3 regions of the Rhodopseudomonas parapalustris genome follow, and region 2 is predicted to be linked to each of the others. Evidence: predicted binding sites of a transcription regulator. Region 2 holds the regulator's gene; each other region holds the start of a gene.

Region 1 (4,721 bases), on a different contig from region 2:
TCACCGCGACGATCCGCGGCCGCAACGCGACCCGATCATCGACCAGCACAACGTCAGCGCGCTGCCCGCTCGCGATCGTGCCGCGCTCAGCGAGCCCGGCGGCGCGCGCAGGATTTTCCGAGATCAGCTTCCAGGCCTGCTCCAGCGGCAGGATGCCGTCATGCACCAGGCGGAACGCGGCGAGCAACGGGGCCGGATAGTAGTAGTCGGAGGCCAGTACCGAGCACAGTCCCTTGGCGATCATATCGGCCGCTTTGGTCCAGCCGGTGTGGCTGCCGCCGCGCACCACGTTCGGCGAACCGAACACGATGAAATCGCCGTGCAGCGCCGCATCGCGCGCGGTCTCCTCGGTGGTGGGGAACTCGGCAATGCCGACGCCGAGCTCGCGATAACCCTGCCGCATCGCCGGGGTATCGTCGTCGTGCGACAGCATCGGCATCGACACCTCGCGGGCGATGGCGGCGAGGCGCCGATTCGCCTGTGGCACTTCGTCGCCGCGCGCCGCGACGCGCTCGACCAGCCGATCGAATTCATCGTCGGATAGGCCAGTACGCTCGACCACCCGGTTGCGCTTCTGCGGCTTGGCGAGGTTCGCCAGCGTCGTGTCCATGTGATCGTTGAAGGCGAACAGATCGACGCGGCGATCACCGATACACTGGGCGATCTCGTCGACCGCCTCGAGATTGAAGGTCTCGTGGCGCAGATGAATGCGGGTGTCGGCGGAAAGCCGCGGCTTGGTCAGATCGATCGCATCCAGCATCCGGCGGGCGTTGTCGGCGCTGCGCAGGCCGGGCTCCCACGACCAGGTGACGGCGTGAAAGACCGTGGTCAGGCCGTTGGCGATCGCCTGGCGGTCGCTGTCGATCAGCGCCACGTCGATCGGAAAGTCGACGCCCGGCCGCGGCATCATCTGCCGCTCGAAGGCATCGCCGTGCAGATCGACGATTCCGGGCAGCACCAGCAGGCCGCGGGCATCGATCCGGATCGCCGCATTGCCGCTCGTGGAGCCGACCGCCGCGATGGCGCCGCCGGCGAGCTGCAACGATGCCTCGGCAATCTCGTCGCTAAGCAGCGTCCGGCCACCTTCGATCGCGATCTCGCTCATCCCATCACCTGCTGTTCTGTCGCCGGCTCGCGGTCCGGCGGCTGCACTTCGGCCGCACCTTCATATCGGTCGAGGAATTCGTCCACTGACAATTTCCGGAAGTCGGGCAGCGCGGTGCGCAACGCTTCGTGGCCCCAATTCCACCACGCCAGCGCGACTAGACGCTCCGCCTGTTGCTCGGAGAAACGTCGGCGGATCGGCCGCGCCGGATTGCCGGCCACGATCGTGTAGGCCGGCACGTCCCGGGTGACGATCGCGCCGGCCGCAACCACCGCGCCGGTACCGATGTTACGGCCCGGCAGCACGATGGCGCCGTGACCGATCCAGACATCGTGGCCGATCTCGACATGATGCGAGCGGCGCCAGGCGAAGAACTCGGCGTCGTCGCTCTCGCCCTCGAAATAAGTACTGGCGCGGTAGGTGAAGTGCGCCTGGGTGGCGCGCTGCATCGGGTGATTGCCGGGGTTGATCCGGGTCATCGCCGCGATCGAGCAGAACTTGCCGATGCTGGTGTAGGTGATCTGCGAGTCGTTGACGACGTAAGAGTAATCGCCCATCGCCACTTCGTTCAGGATGGTGCGGGCGCCGACTTCGCAATAGGCGCCGAGGGTGACGTCGTGCAGCTTGGCGGTCGGATCGACGGTCGGCGCGACCGTCAGCAGTTTCGCAGCCATGGGATTCTCGTGCGCGATGATTGGGGGTGAGCCTGTCATCGACGCCGCCCGTGACGCCGTCGTGACGCATCGATGACGCAGCGAAGACCTTGATATGTCGGCCGAACTACATCGACTGTCACACGGCTGCAAAACAACAGCGTTAGCGATTCCTCCCGAACCTGTTTCGGGAGCAGCGCATGCTGGTAGTTGAGGGTCTGACCTGCCGTTTCGGCAGCAAAGCCGCCGTAGATGGCGCATCGTTTTCGGTGGAGCGTGGCAGCTTCGTCGGGGTGATCGGCCGATCCGGCGCGGGCAAGTCGACCCTGCTACGCATGCTGAACCGGCTGGCGGAGCCGTCCGAGGGACGCATCCTGTTCGAAGGCGTCGATGTGACCGCGCTGCAGGGCCGCGAGCTGCGACAATGGCGCGCACGCTCGGCGATGATCTTTCAGCAATTCAACCTGATCGGCCGCCTCGACGTGCTGACCAATGTGCTGATGGGCCGGCTGTCCGAAGTGCCGTCGTGGCGCTCGCTGGTGCAAATGTGGCCGGAGCAGGATCGCGCGCTTGCGATCTCGGCGCTCGATCAGTTCGATATGGCGTCCTACGCGGCGCAACGCGCCGACCAGCTCTCCGGCGGTCAGCAGCAGCGCGTCGCGATCGCCCGCGCGCTGGTGCAGCAGCCGGACATCGTGCTCGCCGACGAGCCGATCGCCTCGCTCGACCCGCGCAACACCAAGATCGTGATGGATGCGCTGCTGCGCATCAACAAGCACTTCGGCATCACCGTGCTGTGCAATCTGCACTCGCTCGATCTCGCCCGTAGCTATTGCGACCGGCTGATCGGCATGGCCTCGGGCCGCGTGGTGTTCGACGGCGCGCCGGCCGCGCTCACCGACCAGATCGCGCGCGAGCTTTACGACCTCGAAGCCGACGAAGTGCTCGGCGCCGCGCCGCACGTTCCGCACGGCCTTCCCGCCCCCGCATTGGTCGGCGTCGCCGTGGCCTGATCCCGGCGGCGATCGTTCGCCGTCTTCCCTATCCGGCACCGCCCGCGGCGCGTCCGCGTGCGGTCGCCGTGTTTCGACCGTTCACCGACTGAAGAGACAGGAAACCTCATGATCAAGCTCCGTACTCTCGTCGCCGCCGCTGCCGCGCTGGCGTTCACCGCGCACGCCGCGCCGGCGCAGGACTGGAAGGCGAAATATCCCGAGCTGGTGTTCGGCAAGATCCCGGACGAGAACGCCTCGGGCACCACCACCCGTTGGACTCCGCTGACCGACTACCTCACCAAGCAGCTCGGCGTGCCGGTGAAGCTGCGCATCGCCAACGACTATGCCGCGGTGATCGAGGGCCAGCGCGCCGGCAACATCCACATCGGCATGTATGGCCCGGCGTCCTACGCCCGCGCCTATCTGGTCGGTGCCAAGGTCGAGCCGTTCGCCATCGAGGTCAACGGTGACGGCTCAAAGGGCTATCACTCGGTGCTGTATGTGAAGAAGGACTCGCCCTACCAGAAGATCGAAGATCTCAAGGGCAAGAACCTCTGCCTGGTCGACCCGAATTCGACCTCCGGCAACAACGTGCCGCGCTTCATGATGAACAAGATGTCGATCGATCCCGACAAGTTCTTCGCCAAGGTGATCTACGCCGGCAGCCACGAGAACGCAGTGATCGGCGTCGCCCAGGGCACCTGCGATGCGGCGTTCAATTGGTGGAACACCGAGGACGAATCCAACCTGCTGCGGATGGACCGCAAGGGCATGGTCAAGGCTGCGGACTTCCGCATCATCCTGAAGTCGGACCTGATCGTGAACTCGCCGATGGCCTATCTGTCGGACCTGCCGGAAGACCTCAAGGCGGCGATCCGCAAGGCGGTGCTCGATCTGGCCACCAACGATCCGGAAACCTTCAACAAGATCTATGAAGGCAAGGCCAAGCCCTATGCGGCGACCAGCCACAAGGACTACGAGCCGGTGGTCGAGCTGATCAAGTTCGTCGACACCCTGCGCAAGCACAAGTCGTAACGGATCCCCGCACCTTATTGGACGTGGGCGGCCGACCGGTCGCCCACGTCGTCATGTCGGACACCCGCATGCAGGCAGCCGTCACCGAACTTCCCGAACCCCAGCTTCGTGCGCTCGCCGATCATTACGATGCGGCGGTGGCCGAGAAGCGGCGGCGACTGGCGCTCGGCGGTGCGATCCTGATCGCCGCGATCGCCGCGGCGGCCTGGATGGGCGAAGTCGATCTGGTCAAGCTGGCCGAGAATTTCTGGCGATTCCCGTCCTACTTCATCTCGATCGCGCCGAAGCTCGCCTTGGCGACGCTGTGGACCGACCTGAACGAATGGTTCTGGGGCATCAAGCGCTGGACCGGCCTGCTGCTCGACACCATCCTGATCGCCTATGTGGGCACGCTGCTCGGCGCGCTGGCCGGCTTCGCGCTGTGCTTTCTGGCCTCGGCCAATCTGGTGCGCTCGCGTGCGATCGTGTTCATCACCCGCCGCTTCCTGGAGTTCTGCCGCACCGTTCCGGACATCGTGTTCGCGCTGGTGTTCGTGCTGGCGTTCGGGCTCGGCCCGCTACCGGGCGTGCTGGCGATCACGATCCACACCGCGGGCGCGCTCGGCAAGCTGTTCGCCGAGGTGGTCGAGAACATCGACGACAAGCCGCTGGAAGGCGTGGTGTCGGCCGGCGGCGACTGGCTGGAGAAGGTGCGGTTCGCGGTGGTGCCGCAGGTGCTGTCGAATTTCGTCAGCTACGCGCTGCTGCGGTTCGAGATCAACGTCCGCGGCGCGGCCGTGATGGGTTTCGTCGGCGCTGGCGGCATCGGCCAGGATCTGATCGAGGCGGTGCGCAAGTTCTACTACACCGACGTCAGCGCGATCCTGCTGCTGATCATCGTCACCGTGATGCTGATCGACTATTTCACCGAAGGCGTGCGTCGACGCCTGATCG
Region 2 (4,721 bases):
CACCTCGACAATCCGATCTACAAGCGGCGTCATCGCAACGACGTGGTGATCAAGGTGCTGTGCTCGGCTGCCGCACTGTTCGGCGTCACCTGGCTCGCGCTGATCCTGTTCACGCTGTTCTGGAACGGCCTCGCAGGCCTCAATCTCGAAGTGCTCACCCAGAACACGCCGCCGCCGGGCTCGACCACCGGCGGTCTGCTCAACGCCATCGTCGGCTCGGTTCTGATGACCATTCTTGGCGTCGGAATCGGCGCGCCGCTCGGGCTGTTCGCCGGCACGTATCTGGCCGAATACGGTAAGCACGACAAGCTGACCTCGGTGATCCGCTTCATCAACGACATCCTGCTCAGCGCGCCGTCGATCATCATCGGCCTGTTCATCTACGGCGCGGTGGTGGTGACGATGGGCCGGTTCTCGGCGCTCGCCGGTGCGCTGGCTTTGGCGGTGATCGTGATCCCTGTGGTGGTGCGCACCACCGAGGACATGCTGCTGCTGGTGCCGAGCTCACTGCGCGAAGCCGCCTCCGCGCTCGGTCTGCCGCGCTCGCTGGTGATCCGCCGGATCGCCTATCGGGCGGCGCGCGCCGGTCTGATCACCGGCATCCTGCTGGCGACGGCCCGCGTCGCCGGCGAGACCGCGCCGCTGCTGTTCACCGCGCTCAGCAACCAGTTCTTCAGCTTGGATCTGACCAAGACGATGGCCAACCTGCCGGTTACCATCAACAACTTCGTCCAGAGCCCCTACGCTTACTGGAAGCAGCTCGCCTGGACCGGCGCGCTGCTGATCACCCTCACCGTGCTTGCCCTGAACATTGGCGCGCGCATCATCGGCGCCGAGAGGACCACGAAATGACCGAGATCTCGATCGCCACCAGCGTTCCGTCCGCGATGCCGCTGATCGGCGCCCAGCCGGACGGCCCGGCCAAGGTGACCGTGCGTGACCTCAATTTCTACTACGGCCAGAACCACGCGCTGAAGCACATCAATCTCGCGCTCGCCGCCAACCGGGTCACCGCTTTCATCGGCCCCTCGGGCTGCGGCAAGTCGACTCTGCTGCGCATCTTCAACCGGATGTACGACCTGTATCCGGGACAGCGCGCCGAGGGGCAGGTGCTGCTCGACACCACCAACATTCTCGACCCCAAGCTCGACCTCAACCTGCTCCGCGCCCGGGTCGGCATGGTGTTCCAGAAGCCGACGCCGTTCCCGATGACGATCTACGAGAACATCGCGTTCGGCGTCCGCCTGTACGAGAAGATCTCCAAATCGGAAATGGACGGGCGGGTCGAAAAGGCGCTGCGCGGCGCCGCGCTGTGGAACGAGGTCAAGGACAAGCTCAACGCCTCCGGTCTCAGCCTGTCCGGCGGTCAGCAGCAGCGGCTGTGTATCGCGCGTACCATCGCGGTGCGGCCGGAAGTGATCCTGTTCGACGAGCCGTGCTCGGCGCTCGATCCGATCTCCACCGCCAAGATCGAAGAGCTGATCGACGAGCTGAAGGAGCAGTACACCATCGCGATCGTCACCCACAACATGCAGCAGGCGGCGCGCGTGTCTGAATCGACCGCCTTCATGTATCTGGGCGAGCTGATCGAGTTCGGCCCGACCAACAAGATCTTCACCTCGCCGAGCGATCGGCGCACCCAGGACTACATCACCGGCCGGTTCGGCTGACGCCGCGGGCGAGGAGCACGGATATGGGATTCGAACACACCACCAAGGCGTTCGACGGCGATCTGCAGGAACTCACCCGGCAGGTCGCGGAGATGGGCGGCCTGGCCGAGCGCCAGATCGTCGACTCCGTCGACGCGCTGATCCGGCGCGATGTCGCGCTGGCCTCGCGCGTGGTCGCGGCCGATGCCGAGATTGATCAGATGCAGCGCAATATCGAAGAGCGCGCGGTGCTCACCATCGCCCGACGTCAGCCGATGGCGGTCGACCTGCGCGACATCGTCGGCGCGATGCGGGTCGCCACCGATCTGGAGCGGATCGGCGATCTGTCGAAGAACATCGCCAAGCGTGTCAACGCGATCGACAGCGACTTCCATCCGCTGAAGCTGATCCGCGGCCTCGAGCACATGACCGATCTGGTGCAGTCGCAGGTCAAGGCGGTGCTGGATGCCTACACGGCGCACGACTTGCCGGCCGCGATGGTGGTGTGGAACGGCGACGAGGAAGTCGACGCGATCTGCACGTCGCTGTTCCGGGAACTGCTCACCTACATGATGGAAGACCCGCGGAACATCTCGTTCTGCATCCACCTGATGTTCTGCGCCAAGAACATCGAGCGGATCGGAGATCATGCGACCAACATCGCCGAGACGGTGTTCTACATGATCGAGGGTCAGCAGATCATGGACAAGCGTCCGAAGGGCGATATGACCACCTTCGCGAACGCGACCCCCGGTAACTGACGCAGATCTGGCCGCCGGCCCGCCGGGCCGGCCGCCAGGGGCGTATCGAGACGACACTGAGACGAGGACGACGATGGCTGCGCGCATTCTGGTAGTCGAAGACGAGGAAGCGCTGACGACGCTGCTGCGATACAATCTGGAATCTGAAGGTTACGAGGTCGAAACGGTGGCGCGCGGTGACGACGCCGACACCCGGATGAAGGAACGGATTCCCGACCTGGTAGTCCTGGACTGGATGCTGCCGGGCCTGTCCGGCATCGAACTGTGCCGCCGGCTGCGGGCACGGCCGGAAACCAAGCAACTGCCGATCATCATGCTGACGGCGCGTGGCGAGGAGAGTGAGCGGGTCCGCGGTCTCGCGACCGGCGCCGACGATTACATCGTCAAGCCGTTCTCGGTGCCGGAACTGCTGGCACGGGTGAAGGGCCTGCTGCGCCGCGCAGCGCCCGAGCGGCTTGCTACCGTGCTGGCTTACGGCGACCTCGAACTCGACCGCGACAAGCGTCGGGTGGCGCGTTCAGGCCGGCCGATAGATCTCGGCCCGACCGAATATCGCCTGCTCGAGTTCTTCTTGGAGCATCCGGGCCGGGTGTTCAGCCGCGAGCAGCTGCTCGACGGCGTCTGGGGCCGTGACATCTACATCGACGAGCGCACGGTCGACGTCCACATCGGGCGCCTGCGCAAGCTGCTCAATATCGGCCGCGAGCAGGATCCGATCCGCACCGTCCGCGGCGCCGGCTACGCTCTCGACGACCGCTTCGCCAAGGTGGAAGGCAGCCCATCGTAGTTGTTAGCAGGTTTGCGATGTTGGTGGGCCAAGCGAAGCGTGCCCACCAAAAGGCTCTTTTCAAATCACGATGACCGCGAGCGTGATGTTGTAATCCGTGGGCACGGCGCGACTTTGCCGACCCTACCGCTTTTGCAATCGTTCGGCCGCGGCCTTAGCCCAACATAGCAGCGTCATCCTCCGCGCAAGCGGAGGATTCAGGATTACAGTAAGTGGGCGGGAAGTAACGGACGCTCTGGCATACTGGGCCGCCCGCTTTTGCGGGCGATGACAGTTTGGCAGGGCCGCGCAGCCCTGCGCTGCGCGAGCGCGGTTTGCCGCGGCCTTGGGCTGGCGGCGTCAGTCTAGCGGGTGGTCTTCGGCGCAGCGCGGCGGCGGTCGCCGACCGGCTGATAGGCGATGCGCGAGTGATGCGCGCAGTACGGCAGGCCCGGCAGAGACTTGCCGCCGCAGAAGAAGAATTCCGGGCTCGACGGATCGCCGACCGGCCAGTGGCAGGTGGCTTCGTTGAGTTCGAGCAGCGACAGCCGCTGGTTCATCGGCACCACGTTGTCGAACGTGACCGGATCCGGCTCCGCTTCGACTTCGAAGGCGTGTGCCAAGGCGGTGTTGCCACGGGCCACCGGACGGTTCACCCTCATCATCTGCTGCACCGGACGCGCCTTGCGCGGCCGCGGAGCTGCCGAGGTCGGGCTCTTGGCCCGGCCCGACAGGCCGAGGCGGTGGACCTTGCCGATCACGGCGTTGCGGGTGACGTTACCCAGCTCAGCGGCAATTTGACTCGCCGACAGCCCGCCCTCCCACAATTTCTTCAACTGCTCGACGCGCTCGTCGGTCCAGGTCAATGCCGTCATAGTTCTATCCCTTCCTGCCGCGGGCGCCGAAGGGCGGCGCGGAACCGCGGCTGTGAGGTCGTCAAAATCTCTGCTGTCAGAATCCCTTAGCGCTCGCCGGACGACCCTTGCCGCCCCGGCGTTACGCCTCATCCGAGAACTCGAAATGGATTACAAACCGCGCACGAGATGTCGTACCCGACAGGCAAAAGGCTACAATATGCCGTGACTCGGGCGCAAGAGTCCGACCCGGTGCGTCCACACCTTCTCCTGTGAGTGAGTCCGCGAAGCCACAACAAACTGCAGAAGTAGTGCTTTTCTGGCAGCACTTCGTCGAAGCTCCGTGTTGACAGTGAGTTCGACGCTTCTAAAATAATGCCACGTGCCGCCTGGAAAGGCGGCACGTTTCGTTTCCGGGGTACGTTGTCCCTGACTGCGTTCGTGTCATGCGCGTGACGCGTCCGGCCGGCGGCCCGCTTTTTTCCGATCGGATCGGCTATGTCTCAGAGCGTTGCAACGTCCCATCTCCTCCCGGTTTTCGCCAGAGCGGATGTCGCGTTCGAGCGCGGCGAGGGCGTATGGCTGCACGGGACCGACGGTGAGCGCTATCTGGATTTCACCAGTGGCGTCGCCGTCAACGCGCTCGGCCATTGCCATCCGCATCTGGTCGAAGCCTTGCAGCAGCAGGCGA
Region 3 (4,721 bases), on a different contig from region 2:
GCGCGCATTGCCTTGGCGGTGTTGAGAACGTCCTCGCCCTCGAGCAGGCCGGAGATTCGGGTCTCGCCGACTGCCAGCGCGCCGAGAATCAGCGCCCGATGCGAAATCGATTTGTCGCCCGGGACGCGCGCGGCGCCTCGCAATGCGCTGCTCTTGCGCGCCTGCAGCGGCGTCGGCTGGATCGGATCGGTCAAGATTGTGGTCCCTCGCGGCTGCGGGTGATTCGGCTCGATGCCACGGCCCGCCTCGCGGCCTTCGGCATAAACCGCTATTGACAGCGGCGTGCCAACTAGCCAAGTGAAGCACCGTTTTTCAAGAAATCCCAAGGTTGCACAAGTGGCGAAATCCGATCTCGGAACCAAACGTATTTGCCCGACGACGGGCAAAAAGTTCTACGATCTGAACAAGAATCCTGTGATCTCGCCCTATACTGGCGAGGTGGTGCCGATTGCGCCGGTGGCCGTGCCGCGCACCCGTGCCGACCAGCGCGCCACCGCTGGGGCGGATACCGAGGCGCCCGAGGCTGTGGAGGCCGAAGAGCTGGTGTCGCTCGAAGAGGCCGATGCCGAGGAAAACACCGGCAAGGTCAAGGCCGTGGTTCCGGAATCCGAGGACGATATCGAAATCGACGAGTCGATCGACGACGATGACGACGATTCGACCTTCATCGCCGATGAAGAAGAAGAGGATGAAGACGTCACGGACATCATTGGTGACGTTTCTGGCGATGAGGAGACTTGAGATCGTCGCCGATATGTGATCAACGATTGCCGCGCGGCCGATTTGATTTGCGCCGCGCACCCAGGGAAGGGGCCATAGCTCAGCTGGGAGAGCGCTTGCATGGCATGCAAGAGGTCGGCGGTTCGATCCCGCCTGGCTCCACCATCTTCCTTCCCTCCCTTCAGGCTTATGCGGCCTTCGTTTCGCCCAGGCGCAGAGCCTGCGCCCTCAACGCCAATCCTCCGCCAGTCCTGAAGCCGCTCGCCCGCCGCCGACGAAGCTGAAAGCCGCCGGGCATTTGCCAAGACGGTGTCGAGGACGGTAAGTTCGCCGCCCCTGCAAAGCTTCGATAAGAAAGCCCTTAATGACCTCTGCATCGATGCCCGGCGCGATCGCCGGATTGCGCGTGATCGATCTCACACGCGTGCTCGGCGGCCCCTATTGCACCCAGATCCTCGCCGACCACGGCGCCAACGTCATCAAAGTCGAGCCGCCGGCCGGTGACGAGGTGCGCGACTGGGGCCCTCCCTTCCACGACGAGGACGCCGCGTATTTTCTCGGCGTGAATCGCAACAAGCGCTCGATCGGCCTCGATCTCGCCTCCCCCGGAGGCCGGGACGTGCTTTTGAAAATGCTCGAAGAGGCCGATGTGCTGATCGAGAATTTCAAACCCGGCACGCTCGACAAATGGGGCCTGTCGAACGAGGTGATTCGCGAGAAGTTTCCGCGGCTGGTGCATTGCCGGATTTCCGGCTTCGGCGCCGACGGTCCGCGCGGCGGCAATCCGGGTTACGACGCCATCATCCAGGCGATGACCGGCATGATCGCGGCGACCGGCTCGCCGGAGAGCGGCCCGGTGCGAATCGGTGTGCCGCTGGTCGACATCACCACCGGCCTGTATGCGACGATCGGTATCCTGATGGCGCTGGCGGAGCGCGAACGCTCCGGCAAGGGCCAGTTCGTGGAGACCACGCTGTACGAAACCGGTCTCGCGATCATGCATCCACATACCGCGAACTACTTCCTGCACGGCAAACCGCCGTCGCTGACCGGCAATGAGCATCCGAATCTGGTGCCGTATTCGACCTTCAACGCCCGCGACGGTCAGATCTTCACCGGCGTCGGCAACGACGGCACCTTCCGCAAGCTGTGCAAGGAGATCGGCAAGCCGGAGCTCGGCACCGATCCGCGCTTCGCGCGCAACAAGGACCGCATCGCCAACCGCGCCGCCCTCCGCGCCGAACTCGAAGCGGTGTTCAGCCAGCACGATGCGGTGCCGCTGTGCGACCGGCTGCTCAACGCCGGCCTGCCGGCCGGTCCGGTGCAGTCGATCGACAAGGCGCTGACCAGCCCGCACACGGCCTACCGCGGCGATGTGATCGAGAAGGATTGGTACAAGGGCGTTGCCTCGCCGATCCGCTTCGAGCGCACCAAGGCAAGCCTGCGCAGCCTGCCGCCGAAGTTCAGCCAGCACGCCAGCGAAGTGCTCGGCGAGTTCGGGTATTCGGCGGACGATATCTCGAAGATGGTCGCTGACGGCATCGTCAGCGGCTCGGAGCGCAAACGCTGATCGGACCGGCGCCGGCAGCAAAGCCGGCGCCGACGACCGCGACGCAACAATTCGTGCGTCGCATCATAGGCTTTTCCGGCGGCCGCGATGCCGCCGCTTCCCTACCCGGCGGCCGCTCGATACGGTCATGTGCCTGTCATTGCGTGCTGCTACGCGCGCCCACCACGACAGTGACGTGCCCAACCGGGAGGTTTCCATGGCATTTCGACCCTTTGGCCTGACTGCGGTTGCCGCGACGGCAATCGCTGCGACGTTGGCGCTGGCTGCGCCGGCGCATGCGGTCACCGAGATTCAGTGGTGGCACGCGATGACCGGCGGCAACAACGACGTCATCGTCAAGCTGGCCAACGACTTCAATGCCGCGCAGAGCGACTACAAGGTGGTGCCGACCTACAAGGGTGGCTACGCCGATACCATGAACGCCGGCATCGCCGCGTTCCGCGCCGGCAACGCGCCCCACATTCTGCAGGTGTTCGAAGTCGGCACCGCCACCATGATGGCCGCCACCGGCGCGGTGAAGCCGGTCTACAAGCTGATGCAGGAAACCGGCGAGCCGTTCGATTCGAAGGCGTATTTGACGGCGATCACCGGCTACTACTCGACCTCGAAGGGCGAGATGCTGTCGTTCCCGTTCAACTCGTCGTCGATGGTGATGTGGGTCAATCTCGACGCGCTGAAGAAGGCGAACATCGCCGAGATTCCGAAGACCTGGCCCGAAGTGTTCGACGATGCCAAGAAGCTGAAGGCGGCTGGCTACGCCACCTGCGGCTTTTCGACCGCCTGGGTCACCTGGGCCAATCTCGAACAGCTCTCGGCCTGGCACAACGTGCCGCTGGCCAGCAAGGCCAATGGTCTCGACGGTTTCGACACCAAGCTGGAATTCAACGGGCCGGTGCAGGTCAAGCATCTGCAAAAGCTGATCGAGCTGCAGAAGGACAAGACCTACGATTACTCCGGCCGCACCAACACCGGCGAGGGCCGCTTCACCTCGGGTGAATGCCCGCTGTTCCTGACCTCGTCGGGCTTCTTCGGCAACGTCAAGAACCAGGCCAAGTTCAATTGGACCAACGCGCCGATGCCCTACTATCCGGACGTCAAGGGCGCGCCGCAGAATTCGATCATCGGCGGCGCTTCGCTGTGGGTGATGGGCGGAAAGAAGGCCGACGAGTACAAGGGCGTCGCCAAATTCCTGGCGTTCCTGTCCGACACCGATCGCCAGGTCGCGATCCACAAGGCATCGGGCTATCTGCCGATCACCAAGGCGGCCTACGAGAAGGCCAAGGCCGAGGGCTTCTACAAGGATCAGCCTTACCTCGAAACGCCGATCAAGGAACTCACCAACAAGCCGCCGACCGAGAACTCCCGCGGCCTGCGGCTCGGCAACATGGTGCAGCTCCGCGACGTCTGGGCCGAGGAAATCGAGCAGGCACTGGCCGGCAAGAAGACCGCCCAGGAAGCCCTCGACGCCGCTGTGACGCGCGGCAACGCCATGCTGCGGCAGTTCGAAAAGACGGCGGTGAGGTAGCTACTTCAAACGCGCTCTCTTCCTCCCCTCCCCCCGCCCTTGCGGCGGGGAGGGGTCGGGGGTGGGGGGCCCAGGCACGACGCTGATGGCACGCACGATCGACGAGCGGTCCAACGAGCGCGGAGCTTTCGTCAAAATCCGACGGAAGCCGAGCGGAAGCTGTGGCAACGTCTGCGCCGGCCAGCGTTTGCCGAAGCGCATTTCCGCCGGCAAGCCACGATCGGCCCCTACTATGCGGACTTCGCCTGCCATAGGCTGAGCCTCGTGATCGAACTCGACGGCGGGCAGCACGCCGGATCCGAGTCGGACCTTGTTCGAACCAACTATCTCAATGCGGCGGGCTATCGCGTGCTCAGGTTCTGGAATAACGATGTCCTGAACAACATCGACGGTGTGATGCAGACCATCGTAGACGCCGTCCGCGCGGCTCCCCCCACCCCCGACCCCTCCCCGCCGCAAGAGCGGGGGGAGGGGAGCTAGTCGATGCTCAAGCACGCCGTCTTTCAATCCAAATTCCTGCCCTATCTGCTGGTGCTGCCGCAGCTCGCGGTGGTGCTGGTGTTCTTTTATTGGCCGGCGGTGCAGGCCGTGATCCAGTCGTTCCTGCTGCAGGATGCGTTCGGCCTGTCGACCGTGTTCGTCTGGTTCGACAATTACAAGGAACTGCTGGCCGATCCGGATTACTTCGCCGCGATCATCCGGACCTTCGTATTCTCCTTTGCGATCGCGCTGTCGTCGCTGTCGCTGGCGCTGCTGCTGGCGGTGATGGCGGATCGGCCGCTGCGCGGCTCGACGTTCTACCGCACCATGCTGATCTGGCCCTACGCGGTGGCGCCGCCGGTGGTCGGCGTGCTGTGGGTGTTCATGCTCAACCCCTCGCTCGGCGTGATCGCCCACGGCCTGCGT

What was found. The regulator PhoB, encoded in region 2, activates phosphate uptake and scavenging genes when phosphate is short. The targets are predictions, from matches to a motif close to TGTCATNNANCTGTCAT.
Region 1: the regulator PhoB is predicted to act here: its motif matches at 1,841-1,857, upstream of phnC (phosphonate ABC transporter ATP-binding protein).
Region 3: the regulator PhoB is predicted to act here: its motif matches at 2,414-2,430, upstream of ugpB (sn-glycerol-3-phosphate ABC transporter substrate-binding protein UgpB).

The regions. Positions count from the first base shown of each region.
Region 1 is NZ_JAMKBZ010000002.1:216,170-220,890, reverse strand. It holds gene M9H71_RS03115 (alpha-D-ribose 1-methylphosphonate 5-triphosphate diphosphatase) at 1-1,105, opposite strand, end outside; gene M9H71_RS03110 (transferase hexapeptide repeat family protein) at 1,102-1,779, opposite strand; gene phnC (phosphonate ABC transporter ATP-binding protein) at 1,959-2,771, shown strand; gene phnD (phosphonate ABC transporter substrate-binding protein) at 2,880-3,788, shown strand; gene phnE (phosphonate ABC transporter, permease protein PhnE) at 3,857-4,721, shown strand, end outside.
Region 2 is NZ_JAMKBZ010000010.1:131,616-136,336, forward strand. It holds gene pstA (phosphate ABC transporter permease PstA) at 1-852, shown strand, start outside; gene pstB (phosphate ABC transporter ATP-binding protein PstB) at 849-1,670, shown strand; gene phoU (phosphate signaling complex protein PhoU) at 1,694-2,410, shown strand; gene phoB (phosphate regulon transcriptional regulator PhoB) at 2,484-3,197, shown strand; gene M9H71_RS11490 (GcrA family cell cycle regulator) at 3,542-4,051, opposite strand; gene M9H71_RS11495 (acetylornithine transaminase) at 4,529-4,721, shown strand, end outside.
Region 3 is NZ_JAMKBZ010000009.1:170,235-174,955, forward strand. It holds gene aroA (3-phosphoshikimate 1-carboxyvinyltransferase) at 1-194, opposite strand, end outside; gene M9H71_RS10830 (TIGR02300 family protein) at 337-741, shown strand; tRNA gene M9H71_RS10835 (tRNA-Ala) at 810-885, shown strand; gene M9H71_RS10840 (CaiB/BaiF CoA transferase family protein) at 1,085-2,290, shown strand; gene ugpB (sn-glycerol-3-phosphate ABC transporter substrate-binding protein UgpB) at 2,487-3,815, shown strand; gene M9H71_RS10850 (endonuclease domain-containing protein) at 3,855-4,295, shown strand; gene ugpA (sn-glycerol-3-phosphate ABC transporter permease UgpA) at 4,299-4,721, shown strand, end outside.